3 regions of the Endozoicomonas sp. SCSIO W0465 genome follow, and region 2 is predicted to be linked to each of the others. Evidence: predicted binding sites of a transcription regulator. Region 2 holds the regulator's gene; each other region holds the start of a gene.
What was found. The regulator LexA, encoded in region 2, represses DNA repair genes until DNA is damaged. The targets are predictions, from matches to a motif close to TACTGTNTANNTANACAGTA.

Region 1: a site for LexA is predicted at 4,934-4,953, ahead of ruvC (crossover junction endodeoxyribonuclease RuvC). Genes of this name have one in related genera too.
Region 3: a site for LexA is predicted at 2,202-2,221, ahead of MJO57_RS12435 (YebG family protein). Genes of this name have one in related genera too.

The regions. Positions count from the first base shown of each region.
Region 1 covers NZ_CP092417.1:4,538,837-4,548,719, reverse strand. The annotation lists gene MJO57_RS20485 (IS66 family transposase) at 1-1,101, opposite strand, end outside; gene MJO57_RS20480 (hypothetical protein) at 1,098-1,370, opposite strand; gene MJO57_RS20475 (transposase) at 1,475-2,812, shown strand; gene MJO57_RS20470 (DUF6444 domain-containing protein) at 2,925-3,338, opposite strand; gene MJO57_RS20465 (hypothetical protein) at 3,337-3,474, shown strand; gene MJO57_RS20460 (IS1595 family transposase) at 3,600-4,556, opposite strand; gene ruvC (crossover junction endodeoxyribonuclease RuvC) at 4,988-5,512, shown strand; gene ruvA (Holliday junction branch migration protein RuvA) at 5,527-6,144, shown strand; gene ruvB (Holliday junction branch migration DNA helicase RuvB) at 6,311-7,312, shown strand; gene MJO57_RS20440 (hypothetical protein) at 7,545-9,883, shown strand, end outside.
Region 2 covers NZ_CP092417.1:3,331,666-3,341,548, forward strand. The annotation lists gene topA (type I DNA topoisomerase) at 1-2,102, shown strand, start outside; gene MJO57_RS14820 (DUF6586 family protein) at 2,200-2,679, shown strand; gene MJO57_RS14825 (hypothetical protein) at 3,008-4,441, shown strand; gene MJO57_RS14830 (hypothetical protein) at 4,475-4,666, shown strand; gene MJO57_RS14835 (CDP-glycerol--UDP-pyrophosphoryl-N-acetylglucosaminyl-N-acetylmannosamine glycerophosphotransferase) at 4,687-5,118, opposite strand; gene lexA (transcriptional repressor LexA) at 5,156-5,752, opposite strand; gene MJO57_RS14845 (TetR/AcrR family transcriptional regulator) at 5,896-6,525, shown strand; gene MJO57_RS14850 (L,D-transpeptidase) at 6,525-7,043, shown strand; gene MJO57_RS14855 (transposase) at 7,227-8,885, shown strand; gene MJO57_RS14860 (mechanosensitive ion channel family protein) at 8,987-9,568, shown strand; gene MJO57_RS14865 (hypothetical protein) at 9,655-9,883, shown strand, end outside.
Region 3 covers NZ_CP092417.1:2,841,541-2,851,423, forward strand. The annotation lists gene metE (5-methyltetrahydropteroyltriglutamate--homocysteine S-methyltransferase) at 1-1,650, opposite strand, end outside; gene MJO57_RS12435 (YebG family protein) at 1,881-2,174, opposite strand; gene rluB (23S rRNA pseudouridine(2605) synthase RluB) at 2,334-3,215, opposite strand; gene MJO57_RS12445 (AAA family ATPase) at 4,010-9,883, shown strand, end outside.

The DNA of each region.
Region 1 (9,883 bases), 1.2 Mb from region 2:
CATCTGTAGCATACCTATGGTCTTAAAGCCCTTGCAGTAATGCCAGGAAAGCCTCAGTAGCTTCATCAATCGCAACGCCAGTTGATTGCTGTCCCTATCAACAACACCCAAAAGCTCCCTCAGGTGATGGGCATTGCAAAGTACGTGAGTTGCCGCATATGCAAAATAGGATTTCCAATGATCATGAACCAGAACGCCTGCAAATGTTAGCAGTATGCCCATCGTGTCCATGGCCTCACGACCTCGCTTTTCAGACAAGTAGTAGAGCGTCCATTGTTCATCCCGCATAACGTGTAGCCAGTGCAAAGAGCCCTCGGCCCGCATACCCGTTTCATCGGCTCCGGCAACAGACGATTCCCGCAAGGCGTCACGAATAACCTCTTCAGTAGAAGCCAGATTTTCATAGGTTCTGGCCACAAAATTGGCGACAGTGCCTGCACTTACACTCATTTTATAGAGAGTATTAAAATACTCTGACACGCGCTTAAAAGGCAGGAAATGGTATTGGTTAAGATAGACGGCCATAGCCTGTGTGGCTGAGCCATATTGTGCGGCAGCGGTAACACCTTCCGGGAATTCAGCCTGATTCCGACAACCACAAGTGCAGATTTTTACTTCAGCTCTATGGGCCGTTACTTCAAATTCACCCGGTCTCCCTGGTTCAAACACCTGTCGTTCAATATATTTGACCGGCTCACTATCAAGAAGAGACGCCTGACATTTATTGCATTCTTTAACCGGAAGGTACTCAATATAGTCAGGGATATCGACCTGTTTAAGACAAGTGCCCTGATGCCCTTTCTTTCCACCGGCTTTATTACCAGAAGACTGTCTCAGACTTTTAGGATTGGGTTTTTCATCCGATGGATCGGTACCTTTATCTGCGGAAAGGTCGTCAGAATGATCTGGAGAATTACTGTTTTTACAAGGTTTTTGATAACCATCAGACGATGGCGGCTTGCTGCTGTTTTGACTGTTCTTGCCAACCTTTTCTTCCAATTCTCGACATCGCTCTTCCAGACAGGCAACTCTCATCCGCAGCTCTGCATTCTCTTTCAAGAGAATCTCAGCCGACATAGTTGCGGGTAGTTCTGGAATCATGCTGGCGAATATTGTGGAAAAATGGTGCTTAAGAGGATGGTATAAAAATCAGAAAATTCCAGATTTATGTGGGGGTGCTGAACAGTTACAGGCAGGAAATGGTATTGGTTAAGATAGACGGCCATAGCCTGTGTGGCTGAGCCATATTGTGCGGCAGCGGTAACACCTTCCGGGAATTCAGCCTGATTCCGACAACCACAAGTGCAGATTTTTACTTCAGCTCTATGGGCCGTTACTTCAAATTCACCCGGTCTCCCTGGTTCAAACACCTGTCGTTCAATATATTTGACCGGCTCACTATCAAGAACTCGACTTTAGAGTTTTAAGAGCACAATAGTTCCGGCGCATAATCTGCTAAAAGCAACCATCCCCAATGACGAAATTCGAGATGGTTGCCATGCTCACTTCAGATCATCAAGTAATCCTCAGGGAGCTCGCTTCATATACAACCTTTCTTGCTGGAGCGCTATCATCAACTGCAGTACCAACGTTCTGCGAACTGCTGTTCGGTTGCATGCTTTCAGCCGACGGCTTTGTTACACAGGCGTTGTTAACAATTGATTTTCATTGTGTGTGGAGCAGCTACCACCACTGGCTATCTCAGGGCAAGTGGCAATGGAAGAACTTGGCACGCCACTTGATCCGTCTGGTCTGCTCCAAAGCTCCTGAGAATCAACCTGTGGTCCTGGGGCTTGATGACTGGGTAATCGAACGGTTTTCCGACAAAGCCCCTGCTTGTCGTACACATCATCAACACAGCAAGAAACGCAATCGGCCGACGTACATCTGGGGGCAGTGTTGGGTTTCCCTGGCCATCATATTTGAGCGGGCTGCAGATGAAGTATTTACCGCCATACCGGTGATCTCATTTCCGACACCAGCTTCAGGTAACACCAGCAAACTGAAAATTGCCGTGGCCATGCTCAGGGTGGTACGCAATGAAGTGAAGGATCGAGTGCTACGCCTGCTAACCGATTGCTGGTATATGAACTGGACACTGATAAAGCCAGCTCTGGAAATGAACATAGAAGTTGTTGGTCAGATACCTTCAAATCGGGCCCTCTATGCTTTGCCGCCAGCACCCACCGTAAAGAAGCGAGGGCGCCCAAAAAAGTACGGCATCAAGATGACGACAGAACAGGTTAAGAAACTGCCGGAAGAAAAAGCAACAGTATGGATGTACGGCAAATTTCGCAAAATACGTTATCGTACCCTGATCTGTCGCGCCAGATTCCTTAAAGGTCGTGAAGTACGCGTCGTCTGGAGTCGCTTTGAAAATGACAAAGGTCTGACCGAAAGCAGAATATTCATCTCGACCAATCCGGAACTTGAGGGACTGGAGGTGCTTCGTGCCTATTCCCGGAGATGGCCGGTAGAGCCAATGTTTCACCAACTCAAACATGCTTTTGGCTGTTGCCATTTATGGCAGCAGAAATTGCGAACACTGCTTCGATGGATGCATTTGAAAATGGCAGGCTATGCATTATTGCAGTTATTAACCGTTTGTAAAAATCAGGCATGTCTGAATATTTCTCGGATACCCTGGAGAAGCCCGGATACAACCACTGCAGGCATGATGAAAATTGCTCTTTCAGGAATTATTCCGAGGTTCTCTATTCGCAAGGGCTGGAACAGATATAAGCAAAAATATGAGTTCAATTTTCGCGATCTGATCGACCAGTTAATACCGGATAATTCAGAAGCAGCATAACTAAAGGCTTTTAGGCAAAAAACGGAAGTAATAACGAACTTGGAAAAACAGTTCACTGATTTCGGCTTGCTTCACTATAAAAAGCTGACCGAATTATCGTTTTATACAGACTCTAAAGTCGAGTATCAAGAAGAGACGCCTGACATTTATTGCATTCTTTAACCGGAAGGTACTCAATATAGTCAGGGATATCGACCTGTTTAAGACAAGTGCCCTGATGCCCTTTCTTTCCACCGGCTTTATTACCAGAAGACTGTCTCAGACTTTTAGGATTGGGTTTTTCATCCGATGGATCGGTACCTTTATCTGCGGAAAGGTCGTCAGAATGATCTGGAGAATTACTGTTTTTACAAGGTTTTTGATAACCATCAGACGATGGCGGCTTGCTGCTGTTTTGACTGTTCTTGCCAACCTTTTCTTCCAATTCTCGACATCGCTCTTCCAGACAGGCAACTCTCATCCGCAGCTCTGCATTCTCTTTCAAGAGAATCTCAGCCGACATAGTTGCGGGTAGTTCTGGAATCATGCTGGCGAATATTGTGGAAAAATGGTGCTTAAGAGGATGGTATAAAAATCAGAAAATTCCAGATTTATGTGGGGGTGCTGAACAGTTACGAAATAATAGAACCTCTCCAGTATTACCGGTGGAGCAGGCATCATGACGGCTTGTTCTCCAGATTATCAACTAAATTCGGTTTCATAACCGCTCCGAACAAGCAAAGACCCACATCATCATTCGAAATAATGATATTAATACGTCAAATGACTTTCAATTATCGGTTGATGGCTAACCCGGTTTCCACTGGACGTCTGGCAGTTTGAGAAGTCGATCCGGCATCGGTGCTGTATTGACTGCAGCCCGACCTAGCCTTGAGATCATTGAAGGCATATCAAAACGCCGGTTAAACCGATAGTTGAACTCTGATAGATAACGGCCCAGATGCTTGGGGTCGAGCTTATGGTAAGTACCGGTAATCGCTGTTTTCACGTTTCCCAGCATGGTATTTACCCAGGTGAACAACTCATTCTCCATGGATGCATGCCCACCACCGGTAATGATGGCTGTGTGCTGGCATCCGGCATCTTCAATACCCCGGAAACAGGACAAGCCATCGCTGACGGCCCGGACACCCTTTTTCAGGGCATGTTCTGCCCACTCCTGAATGGTTTTTCGCCGGAAGTTATCAACGGCATTGAACTTCATGTAGATAGGGTGGTTATCAGCATCTGTCTGAACTGCGGCCACGAAGGGGGCTTTGTTCTCTGAGCCTCTGCCCCGGCGGCCTCCGTGGCGCTCTCCGCCCCAATAGGCGTCATCAATCTGAACAAAACCACTCAACTGCCAGCTGTTATCTCTTTCCATCATGACCTGCATGAGTTTGTGTTTCATGCGCAATGCGGCATTGTAGGAAATGCCAAGTTGTCGATGAAGCGTCAGGCAAGAAATCCCCGCTTTATTCTGGGTGACGAGATAGATACCCAGAAACCAGGTAGCTAGAGGCAGCTTTGTTGAGTCAAAGATAGTGTTACTGGTAAGCGAGGTTTGGCAACGGCAGCAATTGCACTGGAATTCAGCTTTCCGGTGAAGCTTGCAGAAACTGCGGGAGCCACACTTCGGGCATTGGAAGCCATCTGGCCAGCGCCAAGAGGACAGCGCGTTCTCACACTGCTCTTCACTGCCGTAATTAGCCAGAAATTGCATAATGCCAAGGCCTTTTTGGAACTGAATGGTGTTTTTACACATCAGTTTTACCTCCAAAACACATGACTATCGACGTTTATTATAGCAGCTGGCTCACGACGTAGGGTCGGTGGTAATCAGGAAACGTTTTATCGAAAGCCCGGATGACTCCGGGTTTTTTTATATCTACATAAAGGCGCAGAAACTGAACCACAGGAGTTAATATAAGTGTCTGTTATCTCCGGGGTTCCTTTAAAGGTTAAAAACAAGTGTAATCAGAAAGAGTACCAAGGTAACACTGGCAATGGTCAGTAATGTTTTTACTTGATTGTTCATCTGGCAAGCTGACTCCCCAAAACTCACGTTCAAGAGTAAGTCGCAACCGTTTAGTTTCGTAGCGTATTTTGGTAATGCCGTGTTTTAAAATTGTAATGCTGGAAACGTGTATGTATATACAGTATTCTGTTTGACGATACGTTTGGAAAAGAAATGGAATGGCCTTATTGTTGGGGATTGATCCCGGGTCCAGGATTACCGGGTATGGAATCATTGAGGAAATAGGCTCCCAATGTAAATACGTGGCGTCTGGCTGTATCCGAATCCAGGAGGGGCCGCTACCAGAAAGACTTGCCCAGATTTTTCAGGGTATCAATACCGTTATTGAAATGTACAGTCCACAATCTGTCGGTATCGAGCAAGTATTTATGGCACGCAATGCCGACTCTGCCCTGAAGCTGGGGCAGGCTCGCGGAGCAGCTATTGTTGCAGCTGTGAATCATGGTCTTGAAGTTTCTGAATACTCGGCCCGGCAGGTGAAACAAGCTGTGGTGGGCAAAGGGTCTGCTGAAAAGTCGCAGGTTCAGCATATGATTACCTCAATCCTGAAACTGGATAAAACACCCCAGGCAGACGCGGCCGATGCACTGGCAGTGGCATTGTGTCACGCCCACACGCGGGCAAGCCTGGTTCGAATGGCGGGTGCGACGGGCAGAAGAAATCGCCGGTTATTAAGTCGTTAGAAGAGATACTGAAAATGATAGGCAGACTTCGTGGAATTGTGCTGGAGAAAAAAGCGCCCTATCTACTCATTGAGGCCGGCGGGGTGGGCTATGAAGTTGAAGCACCGATGTCGGTGTTTTATCGCCTGCCAGAGGTCGGCGCTGAAGCAACGCTTTATACGCATTTTGTTGTTAGAGAAGATGCGCAGCTACTTTATGGTTTCAGTGACGCCCGGGAGCGAGAGCTTTTCCGTACCCTGATTAAAGTGAATGGGGTTGGTCCAAAACTGGGTTTAACATTGCTTTCCGGAATAGAATCGTCTGATTTTGTGCGGTGTGTCCATGATGGTGATAGTTCCACCCTGGTGAAACTACCCGGCGTTGGCAAGAAAACAGCGGAACGCCTCATCGTTGAGTTAAAAGATAAACTGTCAAAATGGGATAGTTCAGCTGCACAGTTTGATGGTTTGATGGGAACACCGTTGGGACAGGCTATCGAAAAGCAGGCGCTTGATACTGAGCAGGAAGCCGTCAGTGCTCTGGTTGCCCTGGGCTATAAGCCCCAGGAAGCCAGTAAGGTTATTGGTCGGATTAAAGTCGACGGTCTGTCCAGTGAAGAACTCATAAGACAGGCTCTGAGAAGTATGATTTAGATGTACGTTGATATAAGGTTTGCGGAGGTAACGGCTGGTGTGTGGATGATTCTAATGGATTTAGGTAGTAGACAGAATAACCTGCAAGAATGGCAACCCTTGGATTTCCATCCGCACCGAGCATAAGAATTGTTAGCCTGGTTTAAGAGAATTCCCGGAAAAAATGATGATTGAAGCAGATCGCTTAATTTCGGCCAGTGAGCGCCCGAACGAAGAGGTTCAGGATCGTGCCATACGACCGGTCAGGTTGAGTGAGTATACAGGGCAGTCAAAGGTCAGGGAGCAGATGGAGATATTTATCCAGGCGGCCCGAAAGCGCGGCGATGCTCTGGATCATACGTTGATATTTGGTCCACCCGGTCTGGGTAAGACGACACTTTCGCATATTCTTGCCAATGAAATGGGCAGCAATATCCGTTCGACTTCCGGGCCGGTTATTGAGAAAGCCGGAGACCTTGCGGCCCTTCTCACTAATCTTGAGCCTAATGACATTCTGTTTATTGATGAAATCCATCGTCTTAGCCCAGCGGTTGAAGAAGTGCTTTATCCGGCGATGGAAGATTATCAGTTGGATATCATGATTGGTGAAGGTCCTGCGGCACGTTCGATCAAACTGGACCTACCACCTTTTACGCTGATAGGAGCGACCACACGTGCTGGGCTATTGACGTCACCGTTAAGGGATCGTTTCGGTATCGTACAGCGGCTTGAGTTCTACAATGTGGCGGACCTGAGTTCAATAGTTCTCCGTTCTGCCCGTATCCTCGGGGTGCAAATGAACAGTGAGGCGGCCAATGAAGTGGCTCGCCGTTCAAGAGGAACCCCCCGTATAGCCAATCGGTTGCTGAGAAGAGTCAGGGATTATGCGGAAGTAAAAGGTGATGGTACGGTGACCCGCGAACTGGCTGATGCTGCCCTGAATATGCTGGATGTCGATGTCAGTGGCTTTGATCATATGGATCGTCGCCTGTTGTTGGCCATGATTGAAAAGTTTGATGGTGGCCCTGTGGGGGTTGACAGTCTCGCGGCGGCCATCAGTGAAGAGAGGGATACTATTGAAGATGTCCTTGAGCCCTACTTGATTCAGCAAGGGTATATTATGAGAACACCGAGAGGTCGGATATTAACTAAGCACGCTTATCTGCATTTTGGCTATGATTACCCCTAGTATCTGTTGAGGTTAAGATGAGCAAGACGGCACGTCATGCCCGAAGGGGGTATCAACCTCCTATGTTTTCATTGCGGTATTATGATAGGTGACTCGCCTTTTGCTGTAATATCGCGTCATGATATTCCTTACGTGAATTGCCACAGAAGCGTCTTGATACACCGGGCATGCAAGAAAACCTCAACTGGCCCTGGTCAAATGACGGTAAGATTTAAAAAACAGGATGTAAACGATGGACCCATCCGGACAGCCTGGAACTCCCTACGGGATGCAGGTGCGCTCTAAAAACGAATTACGAGGGCCAAAGTTTCCATCAGGGGAAATACGGGTTTCTGGCACCAAAAGGCGTGTGACTCCTTTTTCAGGACAGGAACCAATGTTTTTCAGTGAGAGCTTAAATCCCGGGAGGAATAATAACAAGAGGGTGGGGGAAGTAGCAGGGGTAGAAGGCAGGAGATGCCGTGTGGTTAAGTATCCTGAGTTAAATAAATGTTTACCGGTTGGAGTTGTTGAAAGTCGTGTGTCAGCCTCTGATATAGTGTGGTCTTATGGTGGGATCAAGAAGCAGAAAACAGAGTACAGTACTCTCAGTCAACTTGAAGACCTTGCCGTGTTGATGGGTTTTGCGAAAAGTTTAGGATTTGCCAGTAATATAGGTCAGTGTAATAGTGAGCCATTTTCCCACGATCTTCACCCTGTTATGGAGAAATTTGTTGCTTTGTTTGATAGTGAAAATCTTGCGCTGAATTCTTTTTATGAGGTAAGGTTTTACGCAAGAAATGATGTAGATAAACTGTATTTACATATAAAACATACCTGTGCTGTTACACGGTTAACCCCCGATATTGTTTGCTATCAACTCAACCCCTTTGATTACCTGGATTCTGATCAGGCTACCCATCCAATTCCAATGCTTACTCCTAATGGTATCTATATTGAGTTGGCTGGTTTTGAGGGTGATAGAGCGTTTTCAGGACTGCTTGATCGAGTAAGAACGCTTGATCCATTTGATGATGAATCTGACATGAAGTTCCTGATTCGATTTCGTGAAAAGATGCCTGATGATCAAATTGTTTCTAAAATTGCAGGCTATCGATTGGTGACTGGACGAACTGACAGGAATCAACTTTATTTTTCATGTAGTGTGCCTGTAACAACTCCAAAAAAAGTTAATCTGTTTATTGAGTTGCAAACCCCATTTCTTAACTGTCCTGATCCGAATCTTGATGAGATATTTGATGTCGATAAGGAATTTAAATCTACGAGAGATAAACTGGAAAGAAATCCGGATGGAAGTATAAATAATCGAACAAACAGGGATCTTCTACATCAGAAGTCTATACCGATTGTAAGAAATAAAAAACAGACTGCGCCCGAAAAAAATGCATTTGTCGGTGAATATCTTGGTTCAGGAATTGCGCAACGGGTATTTACACATGCAGAGTTTAATAAATTAGCGGCAAAAGAAATCATGCGGCGCATGAATCTCTCAACTTCTGGAACAACGATCAGGACATTGGGTAGTACACAAATAATATGCTCGTGTGTGATGACAGAACCTAAACTGGGAAAAAATGGAGAAATTCAATTCGTACTGAGCCCTATAGAATATATAGCGGTGCCGTATCGGGATCACGCTATTGATAATGAGCCAATCCATGAGTTTGGTTGTTCTGGAAAAAAAGTTTCCAATGGTGCTGTTTGCGGTGGTGAGTCTGAGCTGGGCAGAAAGAAAAGAAATAGTCCATCAGAGTCCGATGCTTTCAATAATGTTGACATCGTACCCGTTCCGATCAGAGCTGAGGATGACGAGCCAGTGATGCCTGACTATCGTAATAGAACAGAAAAAATGCCAACTAATGGCAGTCAGGTTGAATCGGAATCATATGAAGAGTGCCGTATATCGGTATTAGGATTGCAGAGAAAATACGACCAGGGAGAGATGGTTGAATATATATTGAAAGATCCCAATGAAAAACCTGAGGTTAAATTTGAAATCATTAAAGGTATTCTGGATTTGATAGACCGGTGTGATCGCTTTAATAAGATAATCGGGGAAAAAGGCAATGGCTGGGTGATAAAATGTGTTATTGATGGAAATTTTTCAAATTTTGCCTATGATCGAAAGAAACATCAGTTGATTTACCTTGATGTAGCCCCTGCAACCATTACCATCGATGGCCAGATTTTGCCAGGAAATCAATTTATGATGGACTGGTTTCCTGAGCGACATGACTTTATTTCAAAAATGTCTGAAGACCCACAGATGTCAAAATTGTTTGTAATGGTAATGATGACCAATGATCTTCGTCAACTTGAAAAAACACAATCCAGGCTTGCTGCAGAATCGGTTAGTCATGATTCACATAAAGAGGAAACTTCATCATTGCGCGATGTGGTCAGTAAAGTGTCTTCTTTATTGGCTGAAGATGGTCGATTTTTATCCTGGTGTGCTGTACATTTTTTTACAGGCTTTGAAGACCTTGAGAAAGCTATCGACTGTAAAAAAGATGATCCATTAAGTATAGAATTTTCTGAATTTGTATCAGATTATTTTGGTAACTTTATAAG
Region 2 (9,883 bases):
GGTTCCTGGACCGTGTCGTTGGTTATATGGTTTCTCCTCTGCTCTGGGCAAAAATTGCCCGTGGGCTATCTGCAGGGCGTGTTCAATCCGTTGCTGTTAAGCTGGTGGTTGAGCGTGAGCGGGAGATTCGCAGCTTCACTCCTGAAGAATACTGGGAAGTGTATGCGGATCTTCTGGCTGTCGGTAATGATGTGGTTCGCTTTCAGGTCATTAAAGAGAATGGCGCCAGTTTCAGGCCGATAAGCAAGGCCGAAGCCGATAAAGCATTGACTCAGCTTCAGCAGGGGCAATACTCCCTTACCAATCGCGAAGACAAGCCAACCCGGAGTAAACCCTCAGCACCCTTTATCACATCAACGCTTCAGCAGGCGGCCAGCACCCGCCTTGGCTTTAGCGTAAAGAAAACCATGATGTTGGCTCAGCGTCTCTATGAAGCCGGTTATATCACTTATATGAGAACCGATTCGACCAATCTTAGTCAGGATGCGGTAGAAAGTGCCCGGTCCTTTATTACCCGGCAATATGGTGATCAGTACTGCCCGGTGCAACCGAATATATACAGTAGCAAGGAAGGTGCCCAGGAAGCCCACGAAGCAATACGCCCCTCCAGTGTCACATTAAAACCGGATGGCCTCTCTGGAATGGAGCGTGATGCAGAGCGTCTGTATGATTTGATCTGGTGCCAGTTTGTTGCTTGTCAGATGACGCCGGCCGAGTATCTCAGTACTTCGCTGGTCGTAGACGTTAAGGGCTATCAGCTCAAGGCCAGGGGGCGAACATTGAAGTTTGATGGCTATACCCGGGTGCAAAAGCCTCTGGCCAGAAAAGGTGAAGATGTGATTCTGCCAGACCTTCAGAAAGGTGTGGCCCTGAATCTACAAAAACTGGACCCTAAACAGCTGTTCACCCGACCTCCTGCCCGTTTCAGCGAAGCGGCACTGGTGAAGGAATTGGAGAAGCAGGGCATTGGCCGGCCGTCAACCTATGCGTCGATTATCTCTACTATTCAGGATCGTGGTTACGTTTCGGTGAAGAGTCGCCGTTTTTATGCTGAAAAAATGGGCGATATTGTGACTGATCGTTTGAATGAGTCTTTCAATGAACTCATGGATTATCACTTTACTGCACGAATGGAAGAGAAACTGGACGATATTGCTGAGGGTGAAAAAAACTGGAAGCAGGTTCTTGATAATTTTTATACCGATTTTACGCTGCAGTTGACACAGGCGGAACAGAGTGAGGGAGGGATGCGTACCAATGAACCCTCCCTGACCGATATTGAGTGTCCGACTTGCCATCGCCCGATGATGATTCGCACTGCATCTACCGGGGTGTTTCTCGGTTGCTCCGGTTATTCTTTGCCACCAAAGGAACGCTGTAAAACGACGATTAACCTGGTTCCGGGCGAAGAGGTGGAAGATGCTGATGATGAATATGCCGAGGTTAATGCCCTACGAGCGATGCGTCGTTGTCCCAAGTGCTCTACCGCTATGGAAAGCTATCTGATAGATGAGCAGAGAAGGTTACACGTCTGTGGTAATAATCCTGATTGTTCCGGGTTTGAAGTGGAGAAGGGGAGTTATAAGTTAAAAGGTTATGATGGTCCCGTACTCGAGTGTGATAAGTGCGGCAGTGAAATGCAGTTGAAAACGGGGCGATTTGGTAAATATTTTGGTTGTACTAACAGTGAATGCAAGAACACCAGGAAGTTGTTGAAAAGTGGTGAGCCAGCGCCACCCAAAATGGAGCCAGTGCCTATGCCTGAGTTAAAGTGTGTCAAAGTTGATGATCATTACGTGCTCAGGGATGGCGCTTCCGGATTGTTCCTGGCGGCCAGTCAATTTCCCAAGAACAGGGAAACCCGTGCTCCCTTGGTGGCAGAACTGTTGCCACATCAGGCAATGATTGATCCTAAGTATGGTTATCTGATGGATGCTCCCCGCCAGGACCCTGATGGAAACCCGGCCATTATTCGATTCAGTCGTAAGACTAAACAGCAATACGTTATGTCAGAGCTGGATGGTAAGGCAACGGGTTGGAGTGCTACCTATGATGAAGGTAGCTGGAATGAAAAACAGACTAAAAAGCGCCAGTCCAGTTAGTTTCTCTCAATCTCCTGGTTCGCCAGACAGGGCTATTAGCCCTGTCATGTTATGCCTGTTTATGAACTTTTGGTGTGGAAGATTGATGGAGTTGGTTATGACAAACAATTGGCAGGGATACACCAATAAAATGCTCTTTCACTCCCGTTTGTTGCTGGATGCCTGGGAAGAGGAAGCAGATGATCTTGCCAAGCCGGCATTTCGCGAGGCTTGTCTGAATGCAATGGTTCAGGCTTATCGGTCGTTACTGGCTGAAATTATGACTAATTACCGTTTGCCGGTAAATCAATTGCCATCGCTTGATGAGGCAATTAACAGTGTTCATCTTAAAGGAGAGGTTTCTACTGAATTGCAATTCATTGAACGTCTTGAACAACATGATTCCTGGTTGTCGGCGTTATTAAAAAGCCATCAGGATTGTTCAATGCCTATCCAGCGCAAAAGTGTTGATAAGAATGAAATTCCCCTGTTCAATGCAGATAGTGTTCGGTTTGATCAGCCGGAAGGTTTTCATTCTGTGCTTGAATCGTTGAAGGAACTGGTTACCTACAGTCGTAACTTCAGCCTTGAGTGGTAAACTTCACAAATTTTCATGTTTATTCATTGTCAGCAATATTCAGCTATTGACAATGGCCGATGTCTTGAAAGGCTTTGCAGCCTCATGCACAATGCTTCATTGCTAACCAAAAATTCCGGTGTTACTTTATGTCAGCGTCGTTTCTTGAAATTGTTGAACTACCTTCCGGTGAAATCGTATGGGTGAAAGTCTCATATTGATCACACCCACAGGCCTTGAGCTACAGCAAACAGACGTAACACCAAATTTTTCAAACTGAATGGAGAGCAGCCAAACACAGCTATGATTCTAACAGCAAACAAAGAGTCAACTGTGAGAGGCCGCTCCGATGGAAGTATGTCAGCCACTAACCAAAGTCGCCAATGATTCCTGTCCTGCTATTGACCAACTGCAGCAAAAACTGACCCTCCTTCGTCAGTCCAATAATCCAATCCAGCATTTTGAGGATCATGAAAACGAGATTCACTCCCTCTTTATTCAGGCGGAGCGAGAAATACTGGCAGAAGAACTGCAAAAATTAGACATCAATAAAGCTTCTATCGAAGTGAATGGGGTCGTGTATCACCAGGCATTACGCAGCTATCAAACCTACCAGTCAGCAGCAGGACCTGTCCGGGTATTGCGCAGCCTCTACCGCAATGCCGGGGATAAGTGCATTGTCCCTTTAGAGCTCAAGGCTGGCGTTGTAGAAGGCTACTGGTTACCAAAGGCTGCGAAGCAAGCAGCATGGATGGTTGCCCAGTTGCCGCCCGCGGACGTAAAAAGCTTACTCGATCTAATGGGGAATATGTCACCCTCAACCAGCTCTCTGGCACGTCTTCCCAAAAAACTCAACGAACAATGGGAGCAGCACCTTGACCCTTTCGAGACCCTTCTCGCGGAGAATCTCACAGTACCGCCTGACGCGGTGACGGTAGCTGCTTCCCTTGACGGTGTGATGCTACCAATGAAAGACGGCAAGCGTCAGGAGAAACGTGAAAAGAGTGTTGCTGATGGCAAACGTACCCGAGGGCCAGCAGGTTGTCAGGAGGCCAGTTGTGGAACACTGTCGTTTTACGATGACCAGGGAGATCGCCTCTCTACGATCAGGATGGGACGAATGCCTGAAAGCAAGAAAGCGACATTGAAAAAATCCCTTTCAAACCTTCTGGATAAGGTGCTTCAGCAAAAGCCAAATCTGACTCTGGTCAAAGTGGCAGATGGAGCCCGGGACAATTGGACATACTTCACCAAAGAGCTACCGGAGGGAGAAGAAATTGTTGATTATTACCATGCGGCAGAACACCTGAAGAAGGCATTTGACCTGGCTTACGGTGAAAATAGCGCGAAGTCCAAAGAGAAATTCAGCACCTACCGACATATCCTGAAGGAGGAGCCGGGTGGGGTTGAAAAAATAATCAAGGCACTGGCTTACCAGCATAGCAAGCATCCCCGCCGATCGAAATTAAAGACAGAGTTAAAGTACTTCAGAAAAAACCGGTTACGGATGAATTATGCAGAACACCTGTCGCGCAACCTGCCCATAGGCTCAGGGGTCATTGAGGCGTCCTGTAAAACGCTGGTTACACAGCGAATGAAGTGTTCGGGAATGCGTTGGCGGTGTCCCGGGGGGCAAGGCATTCTGACACTCAGGTCACTAATTCAAAGTGGTTGGTTCGACTGTGGCTGGATGCTGCTGTCGGTAACGTACCGGGCTAAGGTAAATATGGTCAGTGATAATGTGATTCCATTTTCATCAGGGAAGGGTGATCTTGAACGTTAGTACTCATCAATATGAGACTTTCACCCAATCGTATTGCGTCGCAGTGATGAGGAGAACGCTGAGCCTCTGGTTACTATGTCATTCTCCCGGGAGTTGCTCGACTTTCTCCAGGGAGATCAGGTGGAAGTTGCCAAGGCTATGTTGGATGCCTGCATAGCTGAAGTGGGGCGTAAAACAGAAGCTGACGCTGGTGAGTACATCCCTGAAAACCGGGTTCTTCATTAACTGTCATTTTGCCCCTCAGGTTATCCTCTGCTCCTGATTGCCAATCCCTGACAGCGACCTGAACGGGCGGCGGTTTCCAGTTCAGACAGTGTGATATTATCCATCTGCTTGATCCAGCTGACGACGGTGTGACTGGTGCCGGAGGCCAAAGCTTTTCGAGTCAGCTTTAGCGGGTCTGCCTGTGCGGAAGGATTGAGAACCTGGAGGCGGTGTCTGCTGATTCCGGATGACTTCAGCCAGTTTATTGTGTTTTTTGCCTGTTCACTGGACAGTATCAGAGTAAGCCAGCGTTGATCCTGATCGTTAGCCAGCTCATTCAGTACAGACCTCAGGAAACGTCCTGACTGCCAGGGCGGGCCTGAAAGAATCAGCTCATCAATAAAGCTGGCAGGTTCACCGTCAGTGAAGGTGGTATCATCGTTCTGACTGGATGATGGTGTTAATGCTTGCATGTCAGGTCCTCTACATCAGAGATCGTCAGGTAAGGTTTTAGTTCCTGATAACCCCCACACTCAGTCCTTCGATAGCGAAGTTATCAACGCTGAGGTCTACTTCGATTGTCTGGAATTCTTCGTTTTCAGGGTGAAGATAAACCGTGTTCTTAACTTGTTCAAAACGTTTAACGGTCACTTCGTCTTCAATTCTGGCTACGACAATCTGACCATTTGATACTGTTGAGGTTTTATGAACTGCCAGCAGATCGCCGTCAAGGATGCCGATATTCTTCATGCTCATTCCTTTTACCCGAAGCATGAAGTCCGCTTTGGGTGAAAAGAAATCGGGGTTGATGGACAGGTGGTCTTCAATATGTTCCTGAGCAAGAATGGGACTTCCTGCAGAAACCTGTCCTACAATAGGCAGACCGGAATATTCTGTGCCAGGTATGCGAATACCTCTTGAGGTTCCGGGGGTGATTTCAATGGCTCCCTTGCGTGCAAGAGCTCTGAGATGTTCTTCTGCAGCATTAGGTGATCGGAAACCGAATGTCTGTGCGATTTCTGCACGTGTAGGCGGGAAGCCGGTTTCTTCGATATGAGACTTGATCAGTTCAAGAATCTCAGTCTGGCGCTTGGTCAATTTATACATGATTAGATCTGTGTTTTTATACAGTATATGTGATTATATACAGTATTCAGCTGGCTGCAACTACATATCTCAAATACCAACTTGATGTTTCAGTTGACAAACGTTAGTTTTAAACAAATGTTTACAATGGAGGTTTTACCGGCATGTCACAGTCAGCGACGGTAGACAGGATTCTGGACGCTGCAGAGAAGTTATTTGCTGAGCATGGATTTGCAGAGACCTCGCTGCGGTCAATTACCAGTCAGGCGGGTGTTAACTTGGCTGCTGTTAATTATCACTTCGGTTCCAAAAAATCCCTTATCCAGGCTGTCTTTTCCCGTTTTCTTGATCCTTTTGTCAGTAATCTTTCCAGTGCACTTGTCACATATCAGGATAATAATGATGCTATTGATCTGGAACAAATACTTCATTTGCTGGTGGATCAGATTATGGCAGTGCAACCTCGTAGTCCTGAGGATCTCCCGGTTTGTATGAGGTTGATCGGGTTAGCTTACACTCAGGGGCAGGGGCATTTGAAAAAATACCTGCGGCAAGTCTATGGGGAAGTATTCCAGGCTTATCTTCAGTTGCTGGTAAAGGCCTGTCCTGATTTGCCAATGAATGATCTGTTCTGGAGAGTTTATTTTATCTTGGGTTCTGCTGTTTTTACTCTTTCCGGGGCAGATGCCCTAAGAGCTATCGCGGAAAGCGATTATGGGGTTGAGAGTGAACTGGAAGATATCATGAGGAAGATGGTTCCTTTTATGGCTGCAGGCCTCAGAGCACACATCTGATGGATCATTTAAAGATTAGCGAGCTTGATTTACCGATGCATCTTACTGTTCATATTGCCAGTCAGCAGATGGTGCTTCATAAGAGGGGCGGCAAATGCCGTGTTTATTCTATTTCTACAGCAAGCAAGGGAACCGGGCAGCAGGAGGGAAGCTGGCAGACGCCTCTCGGGCTTCATGTTATTCGGGCTAAAATTGGGGCAGACCTACCGGTTAACTCTGTGTTTATCGGACGTCGCTTTACTGGTGAAATTTATTCACCTGAACTCCGGACGTTGTATCCCGAAAGAAGAGACTGGATATTAACCAGAATTTTATGGCTCAGTGGCCTAGAGCCCGGATATAACCGGCTTGGTAATGTTGATACCATGCGTCGCTTCATATATATCCATGGCTCACCGGATACTGCCGTGATGGGAGAGCCAGGGTCACGGGGGTGCATCCGTATGCATGGGGAAGATATTATCGATCTGTTTGACCGTGTAGATGCCGGTACCAAGATTGATATACAGCTTGGCTGATACAGCTTTTCTGTTCAGATATATCTGTGCAATCTGGCCTGAACCGGGGTATGTCTTTGATCAATCTCAAAGTCGATGTACTGGTTTATAGTTATAAGGCCAGTGTGACTTCAACCTTTCTTCGTAATTTCTCAAAAAGTGCTGGAAGCAGGATAATTTCGGTCAGTCGTCTATCCTCTCACCATGGCTTTTCTAGAACACCAGCAGTTACAACCTGAAGATCTACTGAGATTCATCACTCAGCAGCAAGAGCAGATCATTCAGCTCAAAGAGCAGATAGAATTGCTTGAAGCAGAGATTCGTCGTCTAAAAAAACTGCCCGCAAAGCCTGACATCAAACCAAACACCAAACCTCCCGATGATGACACCGGCAGCCCTGATGGAGATCCATCCGCTCCTGAGGGTAACGATGGAGCCAGCCCAGACACCTCGTCAAAGCAGAAGGTTAAGAAGCCCAACGAGAAAACCAGAAAGCAGCGTAAACAGCCCCGAAAGCCATCGGCGGAAAAATCCATACCCATTGCTGCCACTGATGTTCCGGAGGGATCAATCAGGAATGGAACCACCCCTTTTCATGTTCAGGAACTGACAATACAAACATCCAGTATTGAATATCTTTTAGAGCAATGGGTGACACCCGATGGACAAACCATTACGGCCAAACCGCCAGCCAGCCTTCATGGACATCATTACGGGCCAATGCTGCAGGCCTACGTTCTGCACCAGTATCATGGTTGCTCCGTTACCCAGCCAGAACTGCTGGACTGGCTATGGGACATTGGAATCTCTATTTCCAGCGGGGAACTCAGCCAGCTTCTGACGAAAGGACACGAGCAGTTCCATGCTGAGAAAGATGAGCTGTTGACTACAGGTATTCGCTGTTCAAGTTATATCCAGACAGACGACACGGGAACAAGGCATAAGGGGAAGAACGGTTACTGCACCATCATCAATAACGAGTCCTTTGCCTGGTTCGAGAGCACAGACAGCAAAAGCCGGGAAAATTTCGTAAGCCTACTGCACCGCCCATGGTCAACTTACACGTTCACCGACGATGCCTTGATCTATCTGGAAAAACTGGATTACCCCAAAAAGTGGCTACGCGTTCTTAATCCATACAGAGGCGTCACCTTCCTGAGCCATGAAGCCTGGGAAGAATGTATGAAAGACCTGAGACTAACTGGTAGACGGCGCCAGCAGGCCAGTGAAGCCATGATTTATGGCAGCCTGATACAGCATGGAGCAGGACATCTTACCACCTTCAGTGATGGGGCAAGGCAGTTCGACGTTTTCAAACACAGCCAGTGCTGGATACATGCAGAGCGAGGGCTGGCAAAAGTTCATCCGGTCAATGATCAGCAGGCCATGGCTCAGAAATGGCTTCGGACATGGTTCTGGGCCATTTACGATGACCTTAAAGACTTCAAGACAGAGCCAACTGAAAAAAAGGCAATAAAAGTACGACAGGGGTTCCAGGCGCTGATCCAAACCCAAACGTGCAGTGGGCTTCTTCAGGATGCTCTGTCAGGGTTGGCTGTAATCAAGGAAGAGCTATTACTGGTTCTGGATGACCCGAGCTTACCGCTGCACAACAACCTGAGCGAGAGTCAGATACGAGAATATGTTAAACGACGAAAGATCAGTAGTGGGACGCGAAGCGATTTGGGGCGGCAATGTCGCGACACCTTTGCCAGCCTGAAAAAAACGTGTCGCCTGTATGGTCTCTCTTTTTGGGATTATCTGAAAAGCCGACTAATGGGCGATGGGTTATTTCCGAGATTGAGTAACCTGATTGAGGAGGCTTCACGTCATCTTCCGTGTGGTGCTGCCAGCAGTTTTTGAGAAATTACCTTTCTTCCGGTCCTTTTTCTCCTGTTTTGGTTAAACGTTGTGGTGTATCCATGGACTTTTTATCCTTTATAACAGCCAACATTCCTGACTGGATGATTCAGTCAGTGATTGCTGTCTTGCTGACAGCTTTTGCCCGGTATCTTGCCGGCAAGTTTTTCGGCAAACTCAAGACTAAAGCGGAAGCCACTCAGAGTTATTGGGACGATGCACTGCTGGCAGCAGGTCAGAAACCGTTTTTTCTCTTTATCTGGATTGTCGGGTTAAGCTGGTCAGCAGAAGAAATATGGAAAGGAACCGGAAACAGTCTGTTTGAGCGCCTTCTTAGTTTTCGGGATCTGTTGGTCATTGTTCTATTCTGCTGGGTTTTTTTCTCGTTTATCAAGGCACTTGAGCATCACTTCCTGCAGGTTGATCGCAAGAAGAAACTGGATCAGACATCGGTTATTGCATTGTGTCGCCTGATGAGAGTGGCTGTCATCATTACCGGCGTTCTTGTTGCCATGCAGGCCCTGGGTTATAGCCTTTCCGGTATCCTTGCCTTTGGTGGGGTGGGTGGGCTTGCTGTGGGTTTTGCCGCCAAAGACATGCTGGCTAATTTCTTTGGCGGTTGGATGATCTATCTCGATAAGCCATTTCGGGTAGGAGACTGGGTTAGCTCTCCGGAAAAAAAATAGAAGGTACTGTAGAGTATATTGGTTGGCGGCAGACTCGTATTCTGACTTTTTCAAGACGCCCTCTCTATGTTCCGAACGCTACATTTATGAATATCTCGGTAGAAAACCCCTCCCGGATGCAAAATCGACGGGTTAAACAGTTCTTTGGATTAAGGTATCAAGACAGCGATAAAGTGAATTCGATTCTTGAAGATATCCGCAGCTATCTGAGGCGTCATGATGGTATTGATCAGGATAAGATTATTATGGTGAATTTTATCAGTTTTGGTGCATCGAGTCTTGATTGTCAGATTTACTGTTTTACCAAAACCACAG
Region 3 (9,883 bases), 490 kb from region 2:
AGCATAACGGCTCCAGGTAATGGTCATCGGCTCAGGGCGGCTGACGTCACCGATAATAATCGGTGGTTTTACACAGCGACTGCCATAGCTCTGCACCCAGCCATTGACAGTAAAGGCAAACCCTTCCAGCTGCTGGCCAAAATATTCAACCATATCATTGCGTTCTGCCTCTCCATGGACAAGTACATCCAGGCCAAGCGACTCTTGTCTTTTAATTGTGTTCCGGATTTCTTCTTGCATGGCTTCAATATAAGACTGCTCATCTAATTCCCCCTTACGAAACTGTAAGCGTTTCTGTCGTATCTCCCGTGTTTGAGGAAAAGAACCAAGGGTGGTTGTGGGAAATTCAGGCTGATTCAGTTTTTCGTGCTGTAATGTTGCCCTAACTGCATAAGGAGAGTGGCGGTGGTCAATATCCTTGTCGTCTTTTAATGCCGTCAACCGTTGCTCTACCGCTGTATTATGAACCCGCTGAGATTGTTGTCTGGCAGACACAGCTTTTTCTGCTTCAGTAATCAATTTCAGCACAGCCGGATCCTGCGCCTGGTGCCCACCGGTTAAAACCTGACCAATGACTGATACCTCTTGGCATTTCTGCCTGGCAAAAGCAAACCAGGATTTCAGCTCATCATCAAGCTCAGTTTCATTTTCCAGATCAACCGGAACGTGGAGTAATGAGCAACTTGGTGCTACCCACAGCCGATCTCCCAGCCGCTCCGCTGCCTCCTTCAATTGCTGCAATATCTGCTTCAGGTCTGAGCGCCATACATTTCGGCCATTAATAATACCAGCCGATAAAACTTTGTAGGCAGGCAAGCGGTCAAGCAGTGCTGGTAACTGATCAGGGCCGCGAACCAGATCAATATGAAGGCCATCCACTGGCAGATTGACCACTGTGGTCGTTGTACCATTCAGGCCACCAAAGTAGCTGGCCAATAGGATTTTTACATTGCAACTCTGCAGTCGGTTATATACCGATTCAAACGCCTGGTTCCATTCCTGAGGAAGGTCCAGAACCAGAATGGGTTCGTCAATCTGTACCCACTCCACATTCATGTCGGCCAACCTGGCCAGAACGCTGCCATAAACCTCAACTACACTGTCAAGCAGTTCCAGTCGGTCAAAAATCTCACCCTTGACTTTACCAAGCCACAGCCAGGTCAGTGGGCCGATCAGTACCGGTTTTACCCTGAGGTCCTGCTCAATAGCCTCGGCGGTTTCATCCAGAATAGCAGCGTTAGATAGCTGGAATTTTTGGCCTTTATACAACTCCGGCACTATAAAATGGTAGTTAGTATCAAACCATTTAGTCATTTCACAGGCAGCAGCAGGCTCTCCAGTGGGCGCTTGACCTCGGGCCATACGAAATAGCGTATCAATATCATCAGGATCAGCTTCCGAAAATCGTTCCGGCACCGCACCCAGCATCAGAGAGTGATTCAGCACCTGGTCATACCAGGTAAAATCCCCCGTCGGAATCAGGTGAAGTCCTGATTCTTTCTGCAGCTGCCAGTGCAGCTTACGCAGGCGACGGCCTTCCTCGAACAGCTCCGCCCTGGACAGGTCGCCACGCCAGTAACTTTCCTGGGCTCTCTTCAACTCACGGTTGGCACCTATTCGTGGAAATCCAAGGTTATGGGTGGTGATCATGAAATAACTCCGGGCAGATCGACAGGCTTATTGTTTTCAGGGTTGATCAAAGAGTAGCCGTGATTCTGTTGGAGAGTTAGTTTTGAATCAAACTCATCAAACGGCATTTTCGACAAAAGTGATCGATCAAAAGCCGGAATAGTTCGAACTATTCCGGCTTTTGGGCATTTGAAGTTGGGACTGCAGGATTCAGGTGCGAATGCTTCATGCCTTTGTGGCTTGCGTCAAAATCAAGCGATGGCTTCACGAATATCCACAGTATTATTAGCTGAAACTTCACTCTCCGGGTGGATTTCCTGCAGTACTTCAGGCTTCCCTTTAAAAGCTTTGGCGAGAATATCCTTGTTGCGAGACATCAGCAGACCGATCTCTTCTGCCAGTTGTTCATCAATCTTGAAATTGGCTTCCAGCATGCCGGTGATGCCATCGGCCAGCTCGAGCATACGATCGTGTTCTTCTGCAGCTTTCTTATCAGTAAACATGCTTCCGTCCCGGTCAACTCGCCACATGGGGGTAATAGACATGGGCTTCCTCCTGTATTGGGTCTTACATACTGTATGTAAATACAGTTATTTTGTCCAGAAGACTATCGAACAGAACTTACCGCGGCGGAAAAATGGAACTCAGCAGTTGCCGGTCAAGCCGGCCACTCATCTGGAGGCTCTTCAGTTTGATCAGTTGACTTAGCGGGAACGTTTTTTCGGATGAGGGCTGAAACGTTTGGCACTGCCTTTCACCTTCCTGGCCTGCACTTCGTTTTTCTTCAGTCGATCCTGTGGCTTTTTGTGAAAAGCAGGTGCCGGTGACAGGTTCACCAGTGCTGCCAGTGCGTCGATATCCGGTTTTTCCAGCTCCTGAAACTGCCCCTGACGCAGGTGATCAGGAATGATCATGCTGCCAAAACGAACCCGTTTCAAACGGCTGACTTTCAGATCCTGGGATTCCCAAAGGCGACGGACTTCACGGTTACGGCCTTCCAGTATGCAGACGTGGAACCAATGGTTAATGCCGGTACCACCGGAGTCCACAATATCGGTAAAACGAGCGATACCGTCTTCCAGCTCAACGCCATCAAACAGGTTTTTCACTTTCTGCTGGGTGATATCGCCCATGACCCGTACGGCGTACTCACGCTCAATGGCGTGTGAGGGATGCATCAGGCGGCTGGCCAGTTCTCCATCGTTGGTAAACAGCAACAGACCGGAAGTATTCAGGTCCAGGCGACCAATGGAGATCCAGCGCTCACCTTTCAGTTTGGGAAGTTTATCGAATACCGTTGGGCGGCCTTCCTTATCGGAACGGCTGCAGATTTCGCCTTCTGGTTTGTTATAAGCGATGACACGACGAATACCGGAGGCATAGGCTTCCAGCTTAATGATCCGGCCGTCCACAGCGATGGTGTCGGTCGGGGTTGCGCGGTCACCCAGGCTGGCTTTGACACCGTTGACACTGATGCGTCCTTCAGTGATCCAGCGCTCCATCTCACGGCGTGAGCCAAGGCCAGCGCCCGCCAGGATCTTTTGCAGTTTTTCGCCCTGCGGAGGGAGTGTAGTTTCTGTGGTCATGGGATATCGGCGGGGTCTCCGCCCGGAATTGTACAAGAGGGAACGCAGTATAACGGCAGGTCCGGGTACAAACAATCCGGTTGAGCCGCAGTCAAATCCAATGATGAGTGTAAAAGCGCTGCCTTATGCAGACAGGGTTGCGGAACAGGAGCATCCTTTGATCCGGGCTGTGCGGAGGTCTCAAGAATAAGCCGATGCGTAGGGGTTTCCTGTTACGCTGGTAAAATTGGCGCCAGCAAGTCATCGATTCGCTCCTGTGTTTACCGTTAGACAAATATCAATTGGAACAAAACTGGCTTTTCAGTGTCATAAAGAGTGTCATAAAGAGAGTTCTTGAATGGATTCACTGCCTTTGCAGATTTCAAAGGGGAAATTTGGTTTTAGCCCAACTTAAACAGCAGGTATCCCCTACATGCCAGGATTCCCGGTCGATGGATGTTGCTGTTTTTTCACTCTCCCGTATTAAACCCATGATAATTTCATAAAATCCAGGAGTAACAATGGACCTGACCACTGCGGGCTGTCGCAAAACTATCACAGACGAATACAATCAACCGCCTGCCAGAAGGAAACCGGAATATTGCCAATTCACCAGCCACACTGAACAGGACAACTTGTCCACTCAAGCTGTGGACTTGACAACAAGACCCTTTCTTGGCCAGTCGGATTCGTCCATAACCGTTCCCCCTCTTGAGGCTCGATCGGTCACAAAAGACGAAACGAATTATCGTTTTGTAAACAAAAGTTCTGCTTTTGACTTCCGCTTTGCTGCAAAAAATGATGTCAGGTCCTTATTGGCATCGGCAACTTCAGCGACCAGTGAGGTTATTCTGCTCGCTCATCCCGATGATTTGTGCCGGGATAGTCTGTTATACCGGCTGCAGATTACAGAGCAGGGATATCCCCGTATGCAACCGGGCAAATTATTTGTCAATGATGTGCCCCTTACCCTGGTGCTGGATATCCGAAATCTGTCCAGCGAAGAGCTGCCCCGGTTCAACGATCTGCTGGATCCGGATAATCCATGCCTTTATGACCGGATTACCCGGAAAAAACGTGCTCTTGGCGGACATGTCACCCTGCTGGTTGTGGCCGACCCGGAACAGCTGAGCGGTTCCGGAGGCCATGGTCGGGTACCGGGCGCTGATTTCTGGCGCCGCATCAACCGTCCCGGTAACACCTGGCAGGGTGAAGAGTCCACTATTTCCCCTGTTCCGGATGGTCCATTGCTGCCTGAGCACCCGGAAATGTCCATGGCCCATGACGGGGCCATCACCGTGGACTGTCATCTGTTTCCGGATTGGCGTCAATTGCTGTTTGGTGGCCCGGGTGTCAGCAGCAGCGGGAAAATCTGCCACCTCCCCGGGCAATTGGCAACACTGTCCCCCGGGCAGCGGGTGATCCTTAAAGGAGCGGATTGGGGGGATCTGGCCTTTGAACAGACCATCCGCTTGTTGATAGCCCGACAACAGTTTGAATGCAACGGCCAGCCACGGCGCTTGCCGGACGGTATTCAATTCTTCCGGGCCGGTGTTGGCCAACAGGAACTTTCGCAGTTATTCCAGCCTCTGATGAGTGACGATATTCCGGAAAAACCGCTGATCATCAATAGCGCCAATCTGGCCACCTGGCTCAATGATATCCGGATTGATGAGCAGGGGTATGCCGTACCCAATACATCGTTTGCCGATGAGATGCGGGCTGGTGGCGAGGTAACCGTAACGTCGTCTATCAGCGAGGAGAACTGGTTCAGGCTGCTGGGCTTTTTGCACAGCATTCACGATACAACAGGATTGAAACCGGCAATTGTCCTTGCTCATCTTAAGGATCAGCCAGAACATCTTGGCCTGGTCCCTCAGCCAGATGCAGCCAAAAGCCCGGATTCGCATCGACTGCCTGAATTATGTCAGCGGATATGCCAGAGCGAACGGCTTAAGGTGATCAGCTATCAACAGGAAGCGCAAGTCACTCAATGGCTACAAGAGCAGCCATCGACACCACTGCTGATCCGGGTTAATGCGCAAACCACCTTTACCCAGTTATTTGACAATATCCATGTCACCTCCGAAAGAGAGCCCCGGTTTGGTCGGCAGCCCACCGCTTTGCAGGCCGCCCTTGAAAGTGGACAACCGGTGGTCATCCGCGGCCTGGAAACCAATGAGCATCTTCAGCGGTTACTGGAACCCCTCTGCTGTGCCCAGCCATTACTGATTAACGGTGTCGTCCAGCCGTTGCCCAACGCCCATGTTACCCTGCTCTGGCCGGCAGCGGCACAGAGCAGCTCACCACTCTGGAACCAGTGGCTGGTATCTGCCCGGGCGTGCGATGAAATCGATATCTGGGAACATGCTGCCATTCGTTATGGTATTGACCGTAATGCCCTGCCGAATCAGGCCATCCATGGCATTTACCAGGCATTCAGTACGGTGGGTTCTGGCGTCACCCAGGTTCCCGGTCAGTTGCCGGCCTTAACAGCATCCTTGCTGGATCAGCTGATCCGCTCAGCAAACCAGGAAAAACAACTGGATCAGGCTGATACCCTTGAACCGGCGCATTGGCGTAAAGCCATTAACAGTGTGATAACCCACGGCACCCGCAGGAATCCCACAGTCCGAGCATTTATGAAGTTTGCCTGTGAGCAGTTGCTGCCGGACACGCCTCTCTCCCTCTGGGTAGATAATGACTATTTAGCCCGAACCCTGGCTGATTATCGGCAACTGAGCCTGCAGAGTTTCAAGAATGCGTCAATCTGGCCCCTGGCCCGGGCCTTCCATCCACAAGTCTTTGCCAATGCAGGATGTGGCGCCTTGACGCTCTCTTTTCATGAGCCATTGTCAATCACGCAACTGCATAAATCCTCGAAGATAATAGGTCGTCTCATCGCGGCTTTTGGGCCGGAAAAATTACGCAAAGCAATTGCTATGCAGCTACCGGTCAACTTACCGGTGAACGTTACCGGTCAGAATTTGCAGCCAAGATCGGGCATCCGGATCAAAAGGCTGCAGGATGCCCTGGCATCCGGCTGGTGCCTGCGGGCCGATGGGCAGACCCGCTCGGCAGTCATCAAGCAGCTGGCAGCCGACTGTTTTCACTTGTCCCGGGATGGATCATGCAATCAACTTGCCGCAAAGCAGCAGATTAAAGAGTTACTGGCAAAGCATCTGAACTGGACAGGAGGTAAAGATGCTCCCCTTGAAGCACTGGCTGATGACCTTTTCAGCGGCTCTATTGATCAGCAGGATCGGGAAATTCGTCGCCTGCATCGCTTACGGTCCCGGCTGGGACAATCACCGGTGATTTTCCTGGAAGGCGAGACCGGTACGGGCAAAAGTCACTTTGCAGCCAGGCTGGCGAACGCCTCAGGCCCTGCCTTTATTGTCTCTATAGGCCCCTCAGCCACCGAACAGAGCCTGATCAAGCGATGGACGTGGCAGGTTACAGAAGACCGGGATCGGTTCATGGTACAACTGCAACAGGTTCTGCTCCGCTGGGCCAGCACCCGGTCATCTTCTGAAGAAGAATATGTCACTCTGGTCATTGATGAGGCGAATTTAGCCCAACAGGGCCTGCACAGCGTTTTGCTGGGGCTCTGGCAAAACCCGCCGTGCATTTACGAGGGTGCTCACCCGGTTCCGGTGTCCAGTCAACACCGGGTGATCCTGACCGGTAATCCCGAGCATTATTCAGGGCGCCGACTGGATCAAGCGTTAAAAAACCGATTACCATCGCTATACTATAAGCCCCTGGATCAGGCATTCCTGCAGGATAGGGTAATTGAGCCCGCCCTCAGGCAGCACCTTCTCCTCCATTTGACTGAACAAAAAGCTGATTTGCTGGCACAGCAGGCCACCATCAGCGCGCTTGCCCTCTGGCAGAACTTTCCTGAGCTGCTGCCTGACCATGAGTTTACCCCCAGAGATCTGACCGACACCTGCGCCTGGGTAGGCTGGTATCTTGATCAGGCCCTGCCCCATGGCCGCGACACGGAAATTACCTTGCCCCGAATTCACAGCCTGATACTACAGAGTTTCCGGGATCTCCTTGGCCCGGAATGGTCCGGGGAAAAACACAACGCATACCAGGCGCTGCAGATCTGGTTCGAGGCCCGTTTTCCAGTGGACGGAACCCTGGTCAAGGGGGTTGAGCAGGGTCGGCTGGCACCGCTGGCTGATGCCTTTCGGATGTCGACCCGCGACACCTGCCCAAGGTTCGATACCTCCGCTCAGGCAGTGAATGAGCTGGTGCTAGAGCTGGTTAAGGATCTCAGTCGTTGTCAACAGGCCTATCATCGGGGCAGAAAACATGGTGGCCGACAAGCCACTCTGGTTGAGGGGCCAGCGGGTCGTGGTAAGGATGCTACCCTGCAACTGCTGATCAATAGTTACCAGGATCAGGTTCGGCAATGCCATGAAGCGATGCCTTCGGTGGAATACCTGAATGCCTTTGATTGTCAATGGGAAACTTTGTGCAACCACATTGCCCGGGCGCAGACCGAAGGCCATATTCTGGTCATTTCGGAACTGAATCTCATTGACAGCCAGTATCTGGAGGGGGAACTCAATGACATTTTAGCGGGAGATGCACACCCCGGCTTTCATCTGTTCGCCACCATTAACCCGGCCCATTTCAGCGGGCGCAAGCCCATTTCTCCGGCTTTGAAGGGACGATTCCGGCAAATTTCCATCCGTGAATACAATCGGGAAGAGCTGCTGGCCATTGCGCAAAAAATGCTGCCATACAGCGCTGATGGCAGACTGGCGGCAACCTGTCTGAGCCACTGGCACTGCGAACTGAGAAGTCAATTGAGCCGACAAAAACCCTGGCTGCAACCCACCAGTCTCGACTTGCAGAGGCTGGCAGGAGCAGTTGCCGCCTCCGGTGATTACAGCGAGCCATCGCTGGAGCGACAGACCTCGCGGCATTATCGATTACACCTGATGGCTGCCGGGTGTACACTGAATCAATTGACCAAAACCCCGATGAATGCTTCATCAGAACGCTCTATTGATCCAGCACTTTGTCAGTGGTTCAGCGCAACCCTGCGTCCCGATGACCGCCCATGGTTGATAGAACGAAGTGGCTCAGGCAGCAGCATTAATGTTGAAAAACGTACCATCGCTGTCGCTGCCTCTCTGGCTATCGACGCTGCACAACGGGAGGTAGTGAAACTGTTGGCCAGGGCTCAATGGCAACAATCAGGCCTACCCAGTGAACCGAAAGAAACCGATGACACGCTGACTCAAGCCCTCTATCGACGCTGGCAGCAGGGATGGTTTACCTGGTATTTTGCTGACGCGGACCTGCCGGCTGAAGACGTATTTACCATGGACCAGACCCATAGACTGACCATCGCTATGAATGCCAACAGGCCCTACCTGGTTAAAGCGGATTGTTGCCTGTCCAGCGCAGAAATTCTCAGTGCTGCTCATTTGTGGGCCGGGGCATGGGCGTCTTTCTGCGAGATGCTGGATTATCCTGCCAACAGTGATGGACATCTTCTGATGTCAGATGGTGTCTCTGGCGAAGATTCGGTAGATGAAGATTCTATGGATGAAGATTCCATGGATGAAGATTCTATGGATGAAGATTCTATGGATGAAGATTCCATGGATTCCTTCTCTGCATTCGCTGCCGAAATGGATTTGCTCTGCCCGGATAAACAGGCCTGCCTGCCTCGATCACAGATGAGGTCGCTGGACAGAGTAACCGATTATCAGACAAGGCCATTGCCCAACTACTGCATTAAACAACTGTTTACTGGAAACACTGCTCCCGCGCTTTACCGATTGTCTGTGGTAGACATGGTGGTATCCGATGAAGGGGATATTACCATTCAAGGCGTCAAGCTCGGAGAATATGGCTTTGACGCGGTCATTCCCGGGATAACATTACCTGAAGAGGGCGTCATACCCTTGTCCCGGGAACAAAATCTGGCTGTCCTGACGTTGACGGTGCAAGTCGGGCATTGGCACCCCCTGCCCAGTCTGAATCCGGGGGAGAGCATCACGGCATTACGGACTCAGCCGTTTGCCCATTTTCACATGATCAGGGATCGTTATACCGGGCTGCATATGTTACGCATGCCGGAGTTAAGCGATGACCAGTCGTTTAAAATTACCTACATTGTAGAAGCAAGGCGGCCTGTAGGTGTTTTGGTTCCTTCAGACCATAAGGAACCACGACCGGATAGCCGTTGTTCAGCCGCCGAAAAAACCATTCTGGACAGGCTTTTCGATAAAAACAGTCAAACCGGGATGCCCGAACCTCAGCAGCAACAGTTGCAGGCAGTGTTGGCCGCCAATAACATAATCAAGCGGATTAATGCAATAGCCAGTTACTGCCAGGCATTTAGTGGTCAATCCATGGCAAGCCCTGATGCCAACCTGTTTGAGTATTTGGTGCGCTCCCGTCAGGGGTCTTGCCGACACCGTGCACCGGTATTCGTTGCCCTTTGCCGCTATTTCGGAATACCTGCCCGGATTGTGCGTGGTGATCATCACCGATACGTAGAGGTTTCCAGGGACAATGGTCGTTCCTGGAATAAATTGCATCTTGGCGGAGCGCCAACAAACTCCCGGTTGGAAAAGCCTGAATTGCCGCCAATGGAAAAGGGCAAACATGAAAAACTCCCGCCAAAATTGACCCTGCATTTGGCAAATGCACCGCTT